Nodosilinea sp. E11: one gene and its partners. The protein of the gene in region 3 binds, or shares a complex with, the protein of the main gene of each other region. Links are inferred from orthologs where the notes say so. Each region holds a gene or a part of one and is shown on either strand. Other genes may lie near its edges.

What was found.
Region 1: the proteins of RRF56_RS19765 (region 3) and ndhC are in contact, whole or in part, in a cryo-EM structure (PDB 6ZJN), measured with the Thermus thermophilus proteins. The link is inferred for Nodosilinea sp. E11 from one-to-one orthologs. Residues at the interface, in WP_223903221.1 of Thermus thermophilus: Met26, Thr27, Asn29, Gly31, Pro32, His34; in WP_096411116.1 of Thermus thermophilus: Glu45, Ser46, Asn48, Pro50, Ala51, Gly52, Glu53.
Region 2: the proteins of RRF56_RS19765 (region 3) and nuoH are in contact, whole or in part, in a cryo-EM structure (PDB 6ZJN), measured with the Thermus thermophilus proteins. The link is inferred for Nodosilinea sp. E11 from one-to-one orthologs. Residues at the interface, in WP_223903221.1 of Thermus thermophilus: Pro35, Ser36, Asp139, Gly141, Ala142; in WP_096411122.1 of Thermus thermophilus: Ala224, Glu225, Gln226, Glu227, Ala295, Trp297, Phe298, Arg299.
Region 4: the proteins of RRF56_RS19765 (region 3) and RRF56_RS20700 are in contact, whole or in part, in a cryo-EM structure (PDB 6KHJ), measured with the Thermosynechococcus vestitus proteins. The link is inferred for Nodosilinea sp. E11 from one-to-one orthologs. Residues at the interface, in WP_011057128.1 of Thermosynechococcus vestitus: Pro17, His18, His19, Pro20, Ser21, Met22, Val25, Arg27, Met29, Thr31, Ile38, Asp39, Cys40, Glu41, Pro42, Val43, Ile44, Gly45, Tyr46, Leu47, His48, Arg49, Gly50, Met51, Lys53, Ile54, Asn57, Arg58, Pro65, Tyr66; in WP_011056552.1 of Thermosynechococcus vestitus: Leu46, Met47, Tyr48, Thr50, Ala51, Cys52, Phe54, Ile55, Glu56, Ala58, Ala59, Ile61, Gly62, Ser63, Arg64, Phe65, Asn76, Pro78, Thr89, Thr91, Lys93, Met94, Ala97, Leu101, Met123, Phe124, Ser126, Asp127, Ser128, Tyr129.

Annotation. Positions count from the first base shown.
Region 1 is NZ_CP136520.1:4,165,788-4,170,000, forward strand. The notes cover bases 1,493-4,213. They hold ndhC (photosynthetic/respiratory NAD(P)H-quinone oxidoreductase subunit C), read left to right. Parts: upstream 1,493-2,532; coding sequence 2,533-2,895; downstream 2,896-4,213. Other genes in these bases: RRF56_RS20685 (photosynthesis system II assembly factor Ycf48), read right to left, coding at 1,493-1,662; RRF56_RS20690 (rubredoxin), read right to left, coding at 1,799-2,104; RRF56_RS20700 (NADH dehydrogenase subunit K), read left to right, coding at 2,886-3,629; RRF56_RS20705 (NAD(P)H-quinone oxidoreductase subunit J), read left to right, coding at 3,630-4,175. In the rest of the region: RRF56_RS20670 (photosystem II reaction center protein L), read right to left, coding at 16-135; psbF (cytochrome b559 subunit beta), read right to left, coding at 145-279; psbE (cytochrome b559 subunit alpha), read right to left, coding at 312-560; more of RRF56_RS20685, read right to left, coding at 658-1,492. UniProt on the Escherichia coli protein: NDH-1 shuttles electrons from NADH, via FMN and iron-sulfur (Fe-S) centers, to quinones in the respiratory chain. The immediate electron acceptor for the enzyme in this species is believed to be ubiquinone.
Region 2 is NZ_CP136520.1:3,445,961-3,450,368, reverse strand. Bases 1-2,916 are described here. They hold nuoH (NADH-quinone oxidoreductase subunit NuoH), read right to left. Parts: upstream 2,060-2,916; coding sequence 941-2,059; downstream 1-940. Other genes in these bases: RRF56_RS17465 (L-lactate permease), read left to right, coding at 2,289-2,916; ndhI (NAD(P)H-quinone oxidoreductase subunit I), read right to left, coding at 216-851; RRF56_RS17480 (NADH-quinone oxidoreductase subunit J), read right to left, coding at 1-105. In the rest of the region: more of RRF56_RS17465, read left to right, coding at 2,917-3,959; RRF56_RS17460 (citrate synthase), read right to left, coding at 4,220-4,408. UniProt on the Escherichia coli protein: NDH-1 shuttles electrons from NADH, via FMN and iron-sulfur (Fe-S) centers, to quinones in the respiratory chain. The immediate electron acceptor for the enzyme in this species is believed to be ubiquinone.
Region 3 is NZ_CP136520.1:3,972,590-3,976,974, reverse strand. What follows is about bases 1,493-4,385. They hold RRF56_RS19765 (NAD(P)H-quinone oxidoreductase subunit H), read right to left. Parts: upstream 3,585-4,385; coding sequence 2,400-3,584; downstream 1,493-2,399. Other genes in these bases: rsmH (16S rRNA (cytosine(1402)-N(4))-methyltransferase RsmH), read left to right, coding at 3,685-4,385; RRF56_RS19770 (glycoside hydrolase family protein), read right to left, coding at 1,522-2,265. Also shown: RRF56_RS19780 (hypothetical protein), read right to left, coding at 1-648; RRF56_RS19775 (hypothetical protein), read left to right, coding at 949-1,281.
Region 4 is NZ_CP136520.1:4,167,703-4,172,036, reverse strand. The notes cover bases 1,493-4,334. They hold RRF56_RS20700 (NADH dehydrogenase subunit K), read right to left. Parts: upstream 3,365-4,334; coding sequence 2,621-3,364; downstream 1,493-2,620. Other genes in these bases: RRF56_RS20690 (rubredoxin), read left to right, coding at 4,146-4,334; ndhC (photosynthetic/respiratory NAD(P)H-quinone oxidoreductase subunit C), read right to left, coding at 3,355-3,717; RRF56_RS20705 (NAD(P)H-quinone oxidoreductase subunit J), read right to left, coding at 2,075-2,620; RRF56_RS20710 (histidine phosphatase family protein), read right to left, coding at 1,493-1,906. In the rest of the region: RRF56_RS20715 (dihydroorotase), read right to left, coding at 1-569; more of RRF56_RS20710, read right to left, coding at 566-1,492. UniProt on the Escherichia coli protein: NDH-1 shuttles electrons from NADH, via FMN and iron-sulfur (Fe-S) centers, to quinones in the respiratory chain. The immediate electron acceptor for the enzyme in this species is ubiquinone.

The DNA of each region.
Region 1 (4,213 bases), 190 kb from region 3 along the record:
GGCAACTAGCTCAACCTAGTTGAAGAAGTAGCTAGAAAACAGCAGGCCGAGGACGAAAACCATCAACAAACCTAGAAATAGGGATGTGCGGTTCAGTTCTACAGGTTGCTTGTTAGGATTTGGACTACGTTCCATGGTTTTCTCTTATCGTTGAATAAACTGCATTGCCGCGATCGCCCCGAGGAAAAAGACGCTGGGTACCCCTAGGGTATGCACGGCCAGCCAGCGCACGGTGAAGATCGGGTAGGTGATTTGATCGTTAGGAGAATTGCTTTGCATAGGTTCAATCAAACGTTGGAATAATTAAAGCGCTATCGATTCGAGAACATGTCGATCTGATCTTTCGCTTCAAAGCGATCGGTCACGATCGGCAGCTGCATTTGGTTGTCGGGGTAATAGTCGTTGGGTCGGGGTGTGCCAAAAGCATCGTAGGCCAGGCCAGTGCTGACAAACAGCCAACCCGCAATAAACAGCATGGGAATGGTAATGCTATGGATAATCCAGTAGCGAATACTCGTTACGATGTCGCCAAACGGGCGCTCACCTGTAGAACCTGCCATATCAACGTCTCCTCTCTGAACGCGAAGAATCTGATCTAATCATAGAGAACGCCGGAAACCCTAACAAGCTATTTTGACGAAGTTCCCGGAAGTTTCCCTAGACAGTCTCTGGACTGTACTTGAGAATGGTGCCCTGCTGACCCAAGATAAAGCCTTTGTCGGGGCCTAAAAATTTGACCTTGTAAAAGTTAGAGGGCACATCGCCAACCGATTGATCCTTAAACCAGGTCTCACCGCCATCAAAGCTGCACAGCAGGTTGCCGCCGCCCCCGGTCACCCAAACCTCATTAGCGGTGCGAAAAGCCATATCGAGCAGTCCCCAGCTTGTACCAAACTCAGGGCTAAGTGCCTCGGTGAAGTCATCGGAAGCGCGGCTGTTAGAAAACCGCACCTGGCCGCCTCGGGCGATTACCCAGAGCTTGCCATCCTTATCAAACCCCATATTTTGTAGCCGCCTTGAGTTCTGGCGATTGTGGGGAATCCACTGGTCTTGGCCTACCGCCCAGGTCGAGTAAAAGTTGCCCCGAGACGACACGGCCACATAGCGACCATCATCGGAGCGCACCATGTTGCGCACAACGCCCACAGCCCCTTGCACCAGAGCTTTCCAGGTGCGTCCGCCGTCTTCGGTGCGATAGATAGCACCGATGTCGGTGGCCAACTCAGCCGACTTAGGCCCCACCGCCGTGATCAAGAAGGGCGAACCCGGCAGCTCTTTGCTTAAGGGCACGTTTTCCCAAGTTGTGCCGCCATCGGGCGTGTGCAGCAACACCGATGGAATCCCTGTAACCCAGCCCTCTTCCCCAGCAAAGTCGACTGAGGTAAACGTGTAGGGCTGATCGCCTAAGGCAAGTTCGCGGACTTTCCACGTCTCGCCCCCATCCTTGGTTTCAAGCAGGGTGTTGCGGTTGCCTACGATCCAGCCGTGGTTGGCGTCTTGGGTAAAGGCGACATCCGCCAAGGTGGCTTCTATTGGCACATTGACGAGCTCCCAAGGATGCACATCTGCGTCCGCCAAAAAGTAACCCGAGCAGCCGGTTGCTAGCACTACAGCTACCAGCATCACCAGGCCTCGCTTCAACCAGTCAAACGCAGCGTGCATAAATAATCAGAGCCCGTACTTTACTAAACAACAGTTCAAGAACAATCCGAGTTAAACCAGCGTAGAGCAAATTTTGCTCTCCCAAGTCCCCAGAGCCATTACTGAGCCACTTTCACCGCAAAAGAGCCCAGCGCCCCTACCTTAAGCCGTAGAGGCTAATAAAAAAGATGAAACCCAGCGCTAGAGCGCTAAAAATCAAAACATTTTTCTGCGCCGGAGTTAGGCGATTTACGCCCAGGCCGTAGTTCAGGTTTTCTTTAAATCCAGAAGGAGCATTGACGGGGCCGATATTGCTGAACTGCTTCTTAGAGGCCCCACACACCGGGCAGCGCCAGTTGATAGGGAGATCCTCAAAGGCTGTGCCTTGAGAAATCTTGGCCCGGCTGTCACCCTTCACCGGTTCGTAGGAGTAGCCACAGGCGCGGCACTCGTAGCAGTCCATTTCCTCTGGAGTCAGGACGGCAACCTCAGGAGCGCCCCCGTCAGGGACAGGAATCTCCTGCGAAGCAGCGGCTAAATTTTCAGGTTCAGGCAAATTAGCCGAAGGCTCAGACTCAACACTCATAGGACCAAGACACCTTAAGTTCAGCAAGAGCTAGAGGGGCAATGGGTAAAGTCTGCCCGTTTAAGACACTCTGACGGCTTGCCCAGGGCAAAAAGCTCGTTGTAAACAATTATGACACAGTTGGGCCGCTCGGCTCATGTAGACTAAGCCGCGTTCAAACTGGGCGATCGCACCCCCGTACTCCAGGTGCCCGGCCAACTCTGCTCCTGGTTTTTCAGCTAAATTGGCTTAGAATACACCTGAAGCGCATGGGCTGTTAATTCTTAGCTCTTGCTGTGTGTACTAGCTTCTAGGGTGGTGAACCTGTGTTCGTCTTATCTGGCTACGAGTATTTTTTAGTCTTTTTACTCATATCCTGTCTGGTGCCGGTGGCGGCCTTGACAGCCTCTAAATTGCTACGCCCGATCAGCCGTGGCCCCGCTCGCAGAACCACCTACGAGTCGGGTATGGAACCCATTGGGGGTGCGTGGATCCAGTTCAACATTCGCTACTATATGTTTGCCCTGGTCTTCGTGATCTTCGATGTAGAAACGGTGTTCTTGTATCCCTGGGCGGTGGCATTTAATCAGCTGGGCTTGTTAGCCTTTATAGAGGCACTGATTTTTATTGCCATCTTAGTTGTCGGTCTTGTGTACGCCTGGCGCAAAGGAGCCTTGGAATGGTCATGAATCCCCCTTCTGCTGCTGATCAGACTGGTCTGGCCCCAGGGGAAAGGCTGGCCAACCCTGCTGCTCCCCCAGCAATCACCCATGATCTGTCTGAAAATGTCATTCTGACGACCGTTGATGACCTCTACAACTGGTGTCGGCTGTCTAGCCTGTTTCCGCTGCTCTACGGCACCGCCTGTTGCTTCATTGAGTTTGCGGCGTTAATTGGCTCCCGGTTTGACTTTGACCGGTTTGGGCTACTGCCTCGGGCCAGTCCCCGGCAGGCTGATTTAATTATTACTGCTGGTACGGTAACCATGAAGATGGCCCCAGCTCTAGTGCGGCTCTACGAGCAGATGCCCGATCCTAAGTACGTGATTGCGATGGGAGCCTGCACCATTACCGGCGGTATGTTTAGCACCGACTCACCTTCGGCGGTACGTGGAGTTGACAAATTAATTCCGGTAGATGTGTACATTCCAGGTTGCCCGCCGCGACCTGAGGCCATCATTGACGCCATCATTAAGCTGCGTAAGAAGGTGGCCACCGAATCGATGCAAGATCGGGCTTACACCCTACAAACCCACCGCTTTTACGAACGCAGTCACGACCTCAAGACGGTGCCTCCGATTTTGACCGGACAGTACCTCCAGATGGGCACCCACTCCACGCCTCCGAAGGAGTTGATGGAGGCGATGGGGATGCCGATTCCTGAGACCGTGGCTGAGCTGGCCCCTGAACGTGAGGATTCCTAAATGGCTGAATCAGATACTCAATCGCCTTCCCCTGAACCATCGTCTGAGGGTAGCTCGGCACCTTTGGTCGAAGCTGGGGCAACCTCTAGCTGGCTTACGGAAAATGGGTTTGACCATGATCTAGAACCTCGAGATCACTTAGGGGTCGAGATTATTAAGGTTAACCCTCAATTTTTAATCCCCATTTGCACGGCGCTGTACGCCTACGGCTTTAATTATCTTCAGTGCCAGGGGGCCTACGATGATGGCCCTGGCAAAGACCTGGTGAGCTTTTATCACCTAATCAAGCTGGACGACAACGTCGATCGGCCCGAGGAAGTGCGCGTGAAGGTGTTTTTGCCTCGCCACGACCCTCGGGTGCCCTCGGTGTACTGGATTTGGAAAGCCGCTGACTGGCAAGAGCGGGAGAGCTACGATATGTACGGCATTATTTACGAAGGGCATCCCAATCTTAAGCGGTTGCTAATGCCAGAAGACTGGGTAGGCTGGCCCCTGCGTAAAGATTACATTTCCCCAGATTTCTACGAACTTCAAGATGCCTACTAAGGCAACGTTGAAAAAGGCTACCCCAGGGTGGCCTTTTT
Region 2 (4,408 bases), 530 kb from region 3 along the record:
TGAGTAGACAATGTTATCTAGCAACACCACGCCCAGAGCACCCCCCAGCGTCATCGCGGTCAGTATGCCAAAGGCAACGAGTTGTACCCCTTCCGCTAGCGTCACAATCCTGAACTCCTGATAAAAAATCGAGCTATTGCAGCAGTGGTTTTAGCTTAGGCGAATGTACCACGGAACTTCCCCTGGCGCATTCTTCCCGCGGTGCATCCGGTGCCTCAGTCGGCTTTGGTGGCATCGCCCTTCGCTTCGAGTTTGGCCTCAGCGGTTTCCTTGGCCTTGGCTGCTTCTAAAATCTCCTGAGGCATTTGCCCAGCCCGCCGCGCGTTGGGGGGCAAATCGTGGGGATCCATTACACCCTTAGGCAGGTAGGCCAACTCTCGCATGGGAGTCACCATCGGATCTTGGGTGACCTTGTAGGGCAAACGACCGAGGGCCACGTTGTCGTAGTTGAGTTCGTGGCGATCGTAGCTGGCTAGCTCATACTCTTCGGTCATGGAAAGGCAGTTGGTGGGGCAATACTCGACGCAGTTGCCGCAAAAAATGCATACTCCAAAGTCAATGCTGTAGTGCTTAAGATCTTTTTTCTTTGTAGCTTTGTCAAATTCCCAGTCAACCACCGGTAGGTTGATTGGGCACACCCGTACGCAAACCTCACAGGCAATACACTTATCAAACTCAAAGTGAATCCGCCCTCGAAACCGCTCAGAGGGAATTAGCTTCTCGTAGGGATACTGCACCGTGACCGGGCGGCGGCTCATGTGGTCGAAGGTAACAGACAGCCCCTGGCCGATGTATTTGGCCGCCTGTAAGCTTTCTTTGGCGTAGTCGCTGACTTGTTTGAGAAAACCCAGCATGGGGGGGTGACCTCCAGAGTTTTACAGGTGATTGAGTGGGGTAGTGCTAGTCATCCCTACCTATAGGGTAAGGCAGTGGCTCGGGGCTAGCCACCAAAGGCCATGGGAAAGGTGAGCTTGAGCGCTGCCGTCAGCAGCAGGTTCACCAGAGAAACCGGCAGCAAAAACTTCCAGCCAAAGTCGAGCAGCTGGTCAATGCGAACGCGGGGCACGGTCCACCGCAGCAGCACGGCAATAAAGACCAGGGCATAGGCCTTAAACAAGGTCATCATGATGCCTAAGGAGGCGGTAATCACCTGGAGCCAGGGAGTGGTTTCGCTCACCCCAATCAGACTAGCTAACCAGCTAACCGAAACCGGCGATTCCCAACCGCCCAGGTAAAGGATGGAGACGATCAGCGCCGACAGCACCAGGTTGACGTAGGAACCCACATAAAACAGGCCAAACTTCATGCCGGTATATTCGGTCTGGTAGCCCGCCACCAGCTCTTCTTCGGCCTCGGGGAGGTCAAAGGGCAAACGCTCGCACTCCGCCAGGGCCGCGATCCAGAAGATCAAGAACCCAGCCGGTTGCCGCCAGATGTTCCAGCCCAGGATGCCGTAGCCCGACTGCTGGTTGACAATGTCGATGGTGCTCAGGCTATTGGACATTAGCACCACCGCTAATACCGCCAGGGCCATGGGAATTTCGTAGCTGATGGACTGGGCCGCCGCTCGCAACCCTCCCAGTAGGGAGTACTTATTGTTGGAGGAATAGCCCGACATCAATAGGCCAATGGGGGCGATGCTGGAGAGGGCAATCCAGAGGAAGATGCCCACGCCGATGTCGGTAATCACCAGATTTTGGCCAAAGGGCACAATGAGGTAGGACAAAAAGACCGGAATCACCACGATCGCAGGCCCCAGGGTAAACAGAATGGGGTCGGCCTTGGCGGGGGTAATGTCTTCTTTAAAAATCAGCTTGATGCCGTCGGCGGCGGCCTGGAGGGTGCCCAGGGGACCGGCAAATTCTGGCCCAATCCGCTGCTGAGCGGCGGCAGAAATCTTGCGTTCTAGCCATACCGTCACAAAGATACTTACCGTGGCCCCAACCAGAATGACCACCATGGGCAGAGGTAGCCACAGGGCTTTAGCCGCTCCAGCGGGTAACCCCAGATCAACTAGGGTATTGACGAAGCTACCCTGTAGGTCAATTCCTTGATTCATGGGCCAGTCCTTAGCAACGGTACGATTGACTCTAACGAGGAAAAAACAGTTTTTTAGATTCTACCGTCATCTCTCCCCATCCACCGGGGCGAAGGCCGGGGATTCATAGGAAGTTTCGGTAAGAAGTATTGAAGGGGCGTAGGGGCTCGGCACATTCTATGCCATTGTCTCCCTGCTCAGGTCGCCAGATTAGAGTAACCTCTGAGCATCTCTACTTGCCGCTGGCCAGATGCCCCTGACTCTTGCGTTTTTCGTCGCTCTACTTCCGCTGCTAACGGTTTTTTTGCTGCTGGTGGTAGCTCGCCGCCCGGCCAGTCAAGCCATGCCAGGGGCGCTGGTGGTAACGGCACTGGCGGCAGGTCTGGCCTGGCGGGTGCCGGTGAACTATATCGCGGCGTCGCTGGTGCAGGGGGTGGCGATCGCGGCCGAAATTCTCTTCATTGTGTTTGGGGCAATTTTACTGCTCAACGTGCTGCAAGCCTCCGGGGCGATCGCGGTGATTCGTCAGAGTTTGCTGGCGCTGTCGCCCGATCGCCGGGTGCAGATGATCGTGATTGCCTGGCTGTTTGGCAGCTTTATCGAAGGGGCCTCGGGGTTTGGCACTCCGGCGGTGATCTGTGTGCCGCTGCTGGTAGCGGTGGGGTTCCCGGCGATGGCGGCGGTGATGGCCGCGCTGATTATTCAGAGTACCCCCTCGACCTTTGGAGCAGTGGGCACCCCCCTAGTGTTTGGCATGGAGGCGGGGCTGGGCGGGGCCACAGCGGTAGAGGCCGCCCTATCGGCCCAAAACCTAAGCCTGATGGAGTTTATTGCCCAGGTGGGTAGCCGGGCTGCGCTGCTCCATGCGGCGATCGGCACCTTTGTGCCGCTGCTGCTGGTGGTGATCATTACCCGCACTTTTGGTGAGGGCCAGGCCAGGGCTGAGGGTCCACGCCTGTGGAAGTTTGCCCTGGTGGCAGGATTGGCCTTTACGGTACCCTACGCCTTGACGGCCATCTTTTTAGGCCCAGAGTTCCCCTCGATGATCGGTGGGCTGGTGGGGCTGGCCATTGTCGTCACGATCATTCGCCAAGGCTGGCTGCAACCTGAGCAGCCATGGCAGTTCCCGGCTGAAGAGACTTGGCCCGAGACGTGGTCAGGAACCGTGATGCCATCGCTCACTCCGCCACCAGCGGGAATGACGGTGTTCAAAGCCTGGCTGCCCTACGTCTTCCTCGGGGTGCTGCTGGTGCTGTCACGCCTGACGCAGCTGCCGCTCAAGGGCTGGCTTCAGGGCCTACGGGCGGCGTGGACTGGCATGTTTGGCACCACCATCACGGTGGCCTCGACGCCGCTCTACCTCCCCGCCACCATGTTTTTGCTCGTGGTGGCCATCACCTACGTTCTGCACCAGATGAAACCCAGTGATCTGGGCCGGGCCGTGGGGCGATCGCTGCCGATTCTGCAAAAAACCACGCTTGCCCTGGGGGCAGCGGTGCTGATGGCGCGGGTCTTTATTAACTCCGACGTCAACAGTGCTGGTCTGCCCAGCATGCCCTTGGCCCTAGCCGAAGGCATGTCGGCCCTAGCTGGGGGCACCTGGCCGCTGTTTGCCGCTGTGGTGGGCTTGGTAGGGGCTTTTGTGGCGGGCAGCGTCACCGTCAGCAACATGATGTTCTCGCTATTTCAGTTTGGGGTCGCCGAGAATATTGGCGCGCCGCCGTCGCTAATTTTGGCCTTGCAAACCGTGGGGGCCTCAGCGGGCAACGTGATTTGCGTCTCTAATGTGGTGGCAGCAGCGGCCACGGTGGGATTGCTGGGGCGCGAGGGGCTGCTAGTGCGCCAGCTCTTGCCGGTGGTGATCTATTACCTAGGCCTAGCGGGACTCATGGGCATCGTCTGGGCCACAGTTGGGGGATGAGAGGGGGAGGACATCCAGAAACCTTAGAAACGTTCAACCGTTTTTAGGGAAAATGTCTGAACCAGGCTGGCTACAGCTATATCAGGTGTCAAGTTTAAGGGGTGGCCTGAAACCTGACACATTGAATCTGATTACCAGCCAAACAAAAGCCCCCCGACGCAAGCGCCAGAGGGGCAGGAGTTCCTGAAAATCGTCACTGAATCAATAATCTGTGCTGAGGGAGAGAGTGCCCAGGGGGGTCTGACCCATCAGGTGGCTCCCTAAGAAGGCAAAGACACAGAGAAACCCTGTTTGTCCCAAATTTGGGGGCGGTTAGACAGGTCTACATAGCTCTGGCTACGAGGACCAGTGTAGATCTGGGTAGGGCGGAAGATGCGGTTTTCGCCTAGCTGCTCTTTCCAGTGGGCTAGCCAGCCAGCCACCCGGGCGATCGCAAAGATCGGCGTAAA
Region 3 (4,385 bases):
ATACAGCAAACTGCTATTATTTGCAAGGTAATTCTGCCAGTGTTCCGCAAGCTTATTTGTATCTTCAATAGTTTGCTCAATGCTTTTGCTCTCTTTTTCTCGCTCCTTGCTGTCGCGATATATTTGCCATTGACTATTTCTTGTGATAAGTGCAGCAATGATAGAACCAAGGCCCAATACGGCAAGTAGTGGAGCGTATACCAGTAGCCCATCTAAAAGTGATGGTGACGTTGCTAATTGCTGCTGTGGTACTGTTGGTATCGTTGTAGTTGTAGTTGTAGTTGGCATCGATGCTGCGGCAGTAAAAGATGTCTTCATAACGTTCAAATAATTTCTATAAGTACTGTACATTGAGTCTGGTAAAATCATTGGGATTAGCATCCCATTAACATAATGATGACCTTTCTTGTCGGCAAATAGTAAGAAAGTAGCGAAAGGCCTATGTCTTGCTAAAACGATAAGTAATTGTAGTGTGGGCACTGCCAGCCCTGTCATCACCAACCCATCGAGAACACTACCTAGAGCATCTTCCCTCACCCCCAAACACCCGATTATCGACGCGCCTGCATTCGTGGCATTGATGGGGTGGTGGGCAGTGCCCACCCTGCTTGGCGTCAACCGCAGACCTATCTTTGCAGGAGCCGACAAGTTTGAGGGGGAGGGGTGGGTGGTGGGTGAATAAATGGGGTGGTGGGCAGTGCCCACCCTACTTGACTGGAACGAGTACTGCTTACGCAGCGTAGCCCTGTGGTTAAAGTCGGTTGCAGAACCTTCGGATTAAATCAAATCTTCGCCTGATCGCGTTACCTCACCTGATTCTCAGATTTCTCAGACAGCTCTTAAGGCGATTTCAGACTGCCATCAGACCGCTCTCAGCCACCCCCAGCACTATAGAACTCAAGTTGATTGATTCAACACATCCTCTGAGTTCTAAAGGAGCTGACTGTTATGAAACGCACTGCCCTGTTCATGCTGACCACTGCGATCGCCGCCACCATCATCGCCCCAGCCTTAGCGGCCCCCAACTTCCGCCATCTGCGCGAAGCCAACCTAGAGAAGTCTGCCGTAGACTTTGAGCAACTGCGCGAAGAAAACCGCGACAAAGTCGATTTTCGCAAGCTTCGCGAAGAGCGCCTCAACAAAGTCGACTTCCGCCAGCTGCGCGAAGCAAATTTAGAGAAGTCTGCCGTAGACTTTGAGCAGCTGCGCGAAGAAAACCGCGACAAAGTCGATTTTCGCAAGCTTCGCGAAGAGCGCCTCAACAAAGCCGATCTAGCTTAGGAATCTGCCAAGCCAAAGGTGATGGGTTAGTAGGTTCAGTGTGTCAGGTGTCAGGTGTTAGAGCTGCCATAGACCTGACACCTGACCTCCATTTCCCAAAAACCTTTTAAAAAACAGCAGGTTCTTTACGGAATCGCTCAGGCCCTGTTTGTAGTTTTCGGTGGCAAGGCTAAGTTGAGTCACTCCGCCCTCTGGTATTTCTATACCCAGAGGGTGGAGCTATCTAGGCCCATAGCTGCCCTATGGCAGCTGGCCCGATGACCCTAGCTCTAGTTCTTCTCTAAGCAGATTCTCGTAGATGCGGGGCAGCCGAGCCGTCATAGTATTTGATTCAATGCCATAGCCCAGACTAGTCCAGGTGCCCGAAAGGCGTTTTAGCACCTCATCTAGACGACCATCGCGCAGGGCCGCAGGAATGTCGAGGTTCCAAGCTGACGAATCTTTGAGCCAATAGTAAACCACTAAATCTTGCGACTCAGGGTCAAAGCTGTAGTCGCCCCAGCCACCAAACCAGCTAGACGACTTGGGATGATATTGACGGGCTTTTTCTTGCCAGGTGGTAGTTAAAAACTGGTAGCGCCCGGCAGCCGTGGTGCAGCGGCCCTGGTTTGGCCCCGCCACAATCTCAATACAAATATCGGGATGGTGGTTGAGCTTGGCAACTAGCTCACCGCCGTAGAGCACGTGGTAAGGCTGGTTGATATTTGACTCGGCGGCAGAAATGGTGCGCATCAGCGCCCGCACGTAGGGGTCACCACCCGACATAGCAAGAGGCTCGGGGTGGCTAACCCACACAGTTTTTTGCAGCTGCCGCAGGGTTCGCAACTGCCGCAGAGAAGTAGGAATGGGCACCGATCGCACCCCAACAAACCCAACCCCCAAGAGCAGCAGGATGACGATGGCCAACGCCCGCCGCCGCTTGGCCAGCTGTATCTGGCGCTGGCGGGCACGGTTGCGGGCAGTGCTAGAGGGCAGTGAGGTCACAGGTGACAGGTCTAACAGGAACAAGTGGCGGCTAGGCGACTTCAGGGTTAGGGCAAAGCGCCTAGCCCAAAGCAAAACCTAGGCCATAGCTATCGTAGTTCATTGGCCCCTCAATCTGGGCCGGGGTGTCGCCCCTAGCGATCGACCGACCCCATGATGATGTCAATGCTGCCCAGAATGGCCATAATGTCGGCCACTTTGACCCCCTTGAGCAGGTGGGGCAAAATTTGCAGGTTGACAAAATCGGCGGCGCGAACCTTAAAGCGCCAGGGGAAGACGGTGTCATTGCCCATAATGAACACGCCCAGTTCACCTTTACCGCTTTCTAAGCGCACATAGTGTTCGCCAGCCGGAATTTTGAAGGTCGGAGCAATCTTTTTGCCGATGAACTGGTAGTCAAAGCTGTTCCACTCCGACTTGGGGCCTTCGGCCATGCGTTTGGCCTCCAGGTTTTCAAAGGGGCCACCCGGAATTTGGGCGCAGGCCTGTCGCAGAATTTTGACAGACTCACGCATTTCGCGAATGCGCACCTGATACCGGGCCATACAATCGCCAGCGGTTTCGTACTGCACATCCCAGTCAAAGTCGTCGTAGCACTCGTAGTGGTCAACCTTGCGCAGGTCCCACTTGACGCCGGAGCCGCGCAGCATGGGGCCAGACAGCCCCCAGGCGATCGCCTCATCGCGGGAGATGGTGCCTATCCCTTCGATCCGACGGCGAAAGATGGGGTTATTGGTGATCAGTTTTTCGTACTCATCGACCTTGGGCAAAAAGTAATCGCAGAAATCGAGGCACTTGTCGAGCCAGCCGTAGGGCAGGTCGGCGGCAACTCCACCAATGCGGAAATAGTTGTTGTTGACCATGCGATAGCCCGTAGCGGCTTCCCACAGGTCGTAGATCATCTCCCGCTCGCGGAAAATGTAGAAGAAGGGGGTTTGGGCACCGACGTCGGCCAAGAAGGGGCCTAGCCACAGTAGGTGGTTGGCGATGCGGTTTAGCTCCAGCATGATGACGCGGATGTAGCTGGCCCGCTTGGGCACCTCGATGTCGGCCAGTTTCTCAGGGGCGTTGACCGTAATGGCTTCGTTGAACATGCCCGCCGCATAGTCCCAACGGCTGACGTAGGGCACAAACATGACGTTGGTGCGGTTTTCAGCAATTTTTTCCATGCCCCGGTGCAGGTAGCCAATCACCGGCTCGCAGTCGAGTACATCTTCGCCGTCGAGGGTGACAATTAACCGCAGCACCCCGTGCATGGAGGGGTGGTGAGGCCCCATGTTGAGCACCATGGGTTCTGTCTTAGTTTCAATAATCGACATAGGGGCTACCCAATCGTCAAAATCTGGTTCTGCTGTATCTTTGAGTATCTTAATGGGTATCGACTAAGTTGGCGATACGAAGCAGGGATTGAGATTGCCAATGGCAGAGCCAGAGTTTCATCATGTGCCGGTGCTGCCTGAGGCGGTCATCGCAGGACTCAGCATTCAGCCCGGTGGCCGCTATTTAGACGCCACAGCGGGGGGCGGCGGCCACAGTCGGCTCATTTTAGAGGCCGACCCCACGGTGAACCTGGTGGCGGTCGATCAAGATGCAGCGGCGATCGCCGCCACCCGGGCCAACCTGGCCGAGTTTGGCGACAGAGTCACCACCTGGCACGGCAACTTTGCCAATCTGAAACCACCGGGGCCCCCGTTCAATGGCATCTTGGCTGACCTTGGGGTGAGTTCGGTGCAGCTCGATGTCGGCGATCGCGGCTTTAGCTTTCGCCAGAGCGCTCCCCTCGACATGCGTATGGATCCGCGCCAAGACCTCACTGCCGCCGACATTGTCAACCACTGGGATGAGACTGAGCTAGCCAACCTGATCTACACCTACGGCGAAGAACGGCTTTCTCGCCGCATCGCCCGCAAAATTGTCGATCAGCGCCCTTGGCAAACCACCACCGATTTAGCCGAAGCCATCTTCCATTCGGTGCCCCGCAGCTATCGCTATGGCCGCATTCACCCCGCCACCCGCACCTTTCAGGCCTTAAGAATTGCCGTCAACCGCGAGCTAGACGTGCTCGAGACCCTGCTCAAGCTCGCCCCCACCTGGCTCGCCCCCAGTGGGCGGCTGGCGAT
Region 4 (4,334 bases), 200 kb from region 3 along the record:
TCGCAGCTCCACAGCGCTACCGGTTTACCCCAGGGCTGAAGGTATTGCAACAGCCGCTTCACCAGCAACAGATTTTGAATGGCCCGCCCATCGGCAAAGCCCACAATGGGAGCCGCCGCCAATTCGGCCAGCTCCACCATTTGCTGCCCCTGGGCCGCTTGGGTCAGCGCCCCCCAAACATACAGATGGGGCAACGAAGCATGGTTTAAGGCCAAGCTTCGCTGGCGAATCAGCAGCTGATCTACCATGGCCGGGTGGTCAATGGCGGGTTCAGTATCCGGTAAAATTCCCAGCCGGGTAAAGCCGCCCGCCCGCCCCGCCTTCAGCAAAGACTCCAGGGTTTCCCTCGACTCATGGCCAGGCTCACCGGAGTGGCTGTACAAATCTACCAGGCCGGGCATGAGCACTTTGCCCTGCCCCGCTACCACCTCGCCCCCAGCGGGAATATCCGAAAGAACCGGGGCGATCGCCTCAATCATCCCCTGCCGAATCAATACATCAGCCACCTGGTCGGTTTGCGTCACCGCATCCAGCACTCGCACCTGCTGAATGAGCTGAACCCCCGTCACAGTGCCCCCGCTGCGGTTTTATCTAACACGCTGCCCGACAGATGAATAGTGATGTTGGCTGTGGTCAGCACCGGAGCGCTGTCAATGCCGTTGGGGTAATCAATCACGCTGACCGCGCCATTACCCTGCTTAAAGCGCCAAAACGACTCTGGCCCCATCCCCAGCACATGGCACAGCAAGGCTTTATTCACCGCATCGTGGGCGACCACCAGCACAGTCTGCACCGCATCGCCACCACTGTGAGCCGCCACAATTTGCTTCCAAGCCGCAATGGAGCGATGCCAGACCTGCTCTAAATTTTCGCCGCCTGGCATCTGTACCGTTTCCGGCGCACTCTGCCACTGCTCCAGCATCCCCGGATAGCCTCCCTCAATCTCGGCCTCAAACAGTCCTTCCCACTCACCGTGGCTAATTTCTTGCAGCTCATTTACGGCGTGCAGCGTTAAGCCTGGGTGGTGCTGAAGAATAAGTTCAGCGGTTTCCCTAGGCCGGGCCATAAAGCTGGTATAGGCTGCATCAATCGCCACCGGCTGAAGAAACGCCGCCGCCTTCGCCCCCTGGGCTCGACCATTGTCATTCAGCGGTACATCTATCTGCCCCTGAAAACGCCCCTGCCGGTTCCACTCCGTTTCACCGTGGCGCACCAGCAGCATGCGTGGCCCCCGGTGTCCCTGGCGCATGGCGGGCAGCGGGTCGCCCAGATGACTGGTCAAATTCATCGCCTCCACCTGCACGGGGCTCGGCCAGCCCCCGGCAAAGTTCAGCACACTGATACTACAGTTAGACTGATTCAGGTTGTTAAAGTATTCTGGCCCTAGGCCAATGGCAGTGCTAATCAACGCTCGATTAATAGCGCTATGGGCCACCACCAAAAGAGTTTGGCCCTGGTGTTGAGCCAGCAACCCCTGCCAAAACCGGGCCGCCTGCTGGTACAGCTCACGAATGGGATAAAAATCAACCGTAGTCCCTTCCGGGTGGGGCACAGCCATCACAAAGTTGGCTGGGTCAGTGCGCCACTGATAAAAGCTTTCGGCATACTGGCCCTCCGCCTCGGTAAACGCCATCCCCTCCCACAGCGGCAGGCTAATTTCCTTGAGCTCATCGGTAAAGGTAGGGGCTGCCAGCCCAGGCGTGGCCTTTTGTAGCTCACTGACGATCAGCTCTGCTGTCTTGCGGGCGCGCTTGAGAGGGCTAGCCCATACCGCATCAAAGGGAATGCCTGCCAGAGCCTGCCCCACCTGCAATGCCTGGGCCTCGCCCATCGGGGTCAATTCTGATTCGTCGCAGTGGCCTTGGATACGCTTTAGCTGGTTGTAGGTGCTCTGCCCGTGGCGCACGATAATAACGCGGGTTTTCAGGGGTCTGTCCTCTCACTTGCTCAATCAAGGTCAGATCTTACCCTGTCGGGGAGTGCCTCCGCAGCTTTGTCACCCGCCTGTCTCACAGCTAAGGTGATTTTTGGGCAACAAAAAGGCCACCCTGGGGTAGCCTTTTTCAACGTTGCCTTAGTAGGCATCTTGAAGTTCGTAGAAATCTGGGGAAATGTAATCTTTACGCAGGGGCCAGCCTACCCAGTCTTCTGGCATTAGCAACCGCTTAAGATTGGGATGCCCTTCGTAAATAATGCCGTACATATCGTAGCTCTCCCGCTCTTGCCAGTCAGCGGCTTTCCAAATCCAGTACACCGAGGGCACCCGAGGGTCGTGGCGAGGCAAAAACACCTTCACGCGCACTTCCTCGGGCCGATCGACGTTGTCGTCCAGCTTGATTAGGTGATAAAAGCTCACCAGGTCTTTGCCAGGGCCATCATCGTAGGCCCCCTGGCACTGAAGATAATTAAAGCCGTAGGCGTACAGCGCCGTGCAAATGGGGATTAAAAATTGAGGGTTAACCTTAATAATCTCGACCCCTAAGTGATCTCGAGGTTCTAGATCATGGTCAAACCCATTTTCCGTAAGCCAGCTAGAGGTTGCCCCAGCTTCGACCAAAGGTGCCGAGCTACCCTCAGACGATGGTTCAGGGGAAGGCGATTGAGTATCTGATTCAGCCATTTAGGAATCCTCACGTTCAGGGGCCAGCTCAGCCACGGTCTCAGGAATCGGCATCCCCATCGCCTCCATCAACTCCTTCGGAGGCGTGGAGTGGGTGCCCATCTGGAGGTACTGTCCGGTCAAAATCGGAGGCACCGTCTTGAGGTCGTGACTGCGTTCGTAAAAGCGGTGGGTTTGTAGGGTGTAAGCCCGATCTTGCATCGATTCGGTGGCCACCTTCTTACGCAGCTTAATGATGGCGTCAATGATGGCCTCAGGTCGCGGCGGGCAACCTGGAATGTACACATCTACCGGAATTAATTTGTCAACTCCACGTACCGCCGAAGGTGAGTCGGTGCTAAACATACCGCCGGTAATGGTGCAGGCTCCCATCGCAATCACGTACTTAGGATCGGGCATCTGCTCGTAGAGCCGCACTAGAGCTGGGGCCATCTTCATGGTTACCGTACCAGCAGTAATAATTAAATCAGCCTGCCGGGGACTGGCCCGAGGCAGTAGCCCAAACCGGTCAAAGTCAAACCGGGAGCCAATTAACGCCGCAAACTCAATGAAGCAACAGGCGGTGCCGTAGAGCAGCGGAAACAGGCTAGACAGCCGACACCAGTTGTAGAGGTCATCAACGGTCGTCAGAATGACATTTTCAGACAGATCATGGGTGATTGCTGGGGGAGCAGCAGGGTTGGCCAGCCTTTCCCCTGGGGCCAGACCAGTCTGATCAGCAGCAGAAGGGGGATTCATGACCATTCCAAGGCTCCTTTGCGCCAGGCGTACACAAGACCGACAACTAAGATGGCAATAAAAATCAGTGCCTCTATAAAGGCTAACAAGCCCAGCTGATTAAATGCCACCGCCCAGGGATACAAGAACACCGTTTCTACATCGAAGATCACGAAGACCAGGGCAAACATATAGTAGCGAATGTTGAACTGGATCCACGCACCCCCAATGGGTTCCATACCCGACTCGTAGGTGGTTCTGCGAGCGGGGCCACGGCTGATCGGGCGTAGCAATTTAGAGGCTGTCAAGGCCGCCACCGGCACCAGACAGGATATGAGTAAAAAGACTAAAAAATACTCGTAGCCAGATAAGACGAACACAGGTTCACCACCCTAGAAGCTAGTACACACAGCAAGAGCTAAGAATTAACAGCCCATGCGCTTCAGGTGTATTCTAAGCCAATTTAGCTGAAAAACCAGGAGCAGAGTTGGCCGGGCACCTGGAGTACGGGGGTGCGATCGCCCAGTTTGAACGCGGCTTAGTCTACATGAGCCGAGCGGCCCAACTGTGTCATAATTGTTTACAACGAGCTTTTTGCCCTGGGCAAGCCGTCAGAGTGTCTTAAACGGGCAGACTTTACCCATTGCCCCTCTAGCTCTTGCTGAACTTAAGGTGTCTTGGTCCTATGAGTGTTGAGTCTGAGCCTTCGGCTAATTTGCCTGAACCTGAAAATTTAGCCGCTGCTTCGCAGGAGATTCCTGTCCCTGACGGGGGCGCTCCTGAGGTTGCCGTCCTGACTCCAGAGGAAATGGACTGCTACGAGTGCCGCGCCTGTGGCTACTCCTACGAACCGGTGAAGGGTGACAGCCGGGCCAAGATTTCTCAAGGCACAGCCTTTGAGGATCTCCCTATCAACTGGCGCTGCCCGGTGTGTGGGGCCTCTAAGAAGCAGTTCAGCAATATCGGCCCCGTCAATGCTCCTTCTGGATTTAAAGAA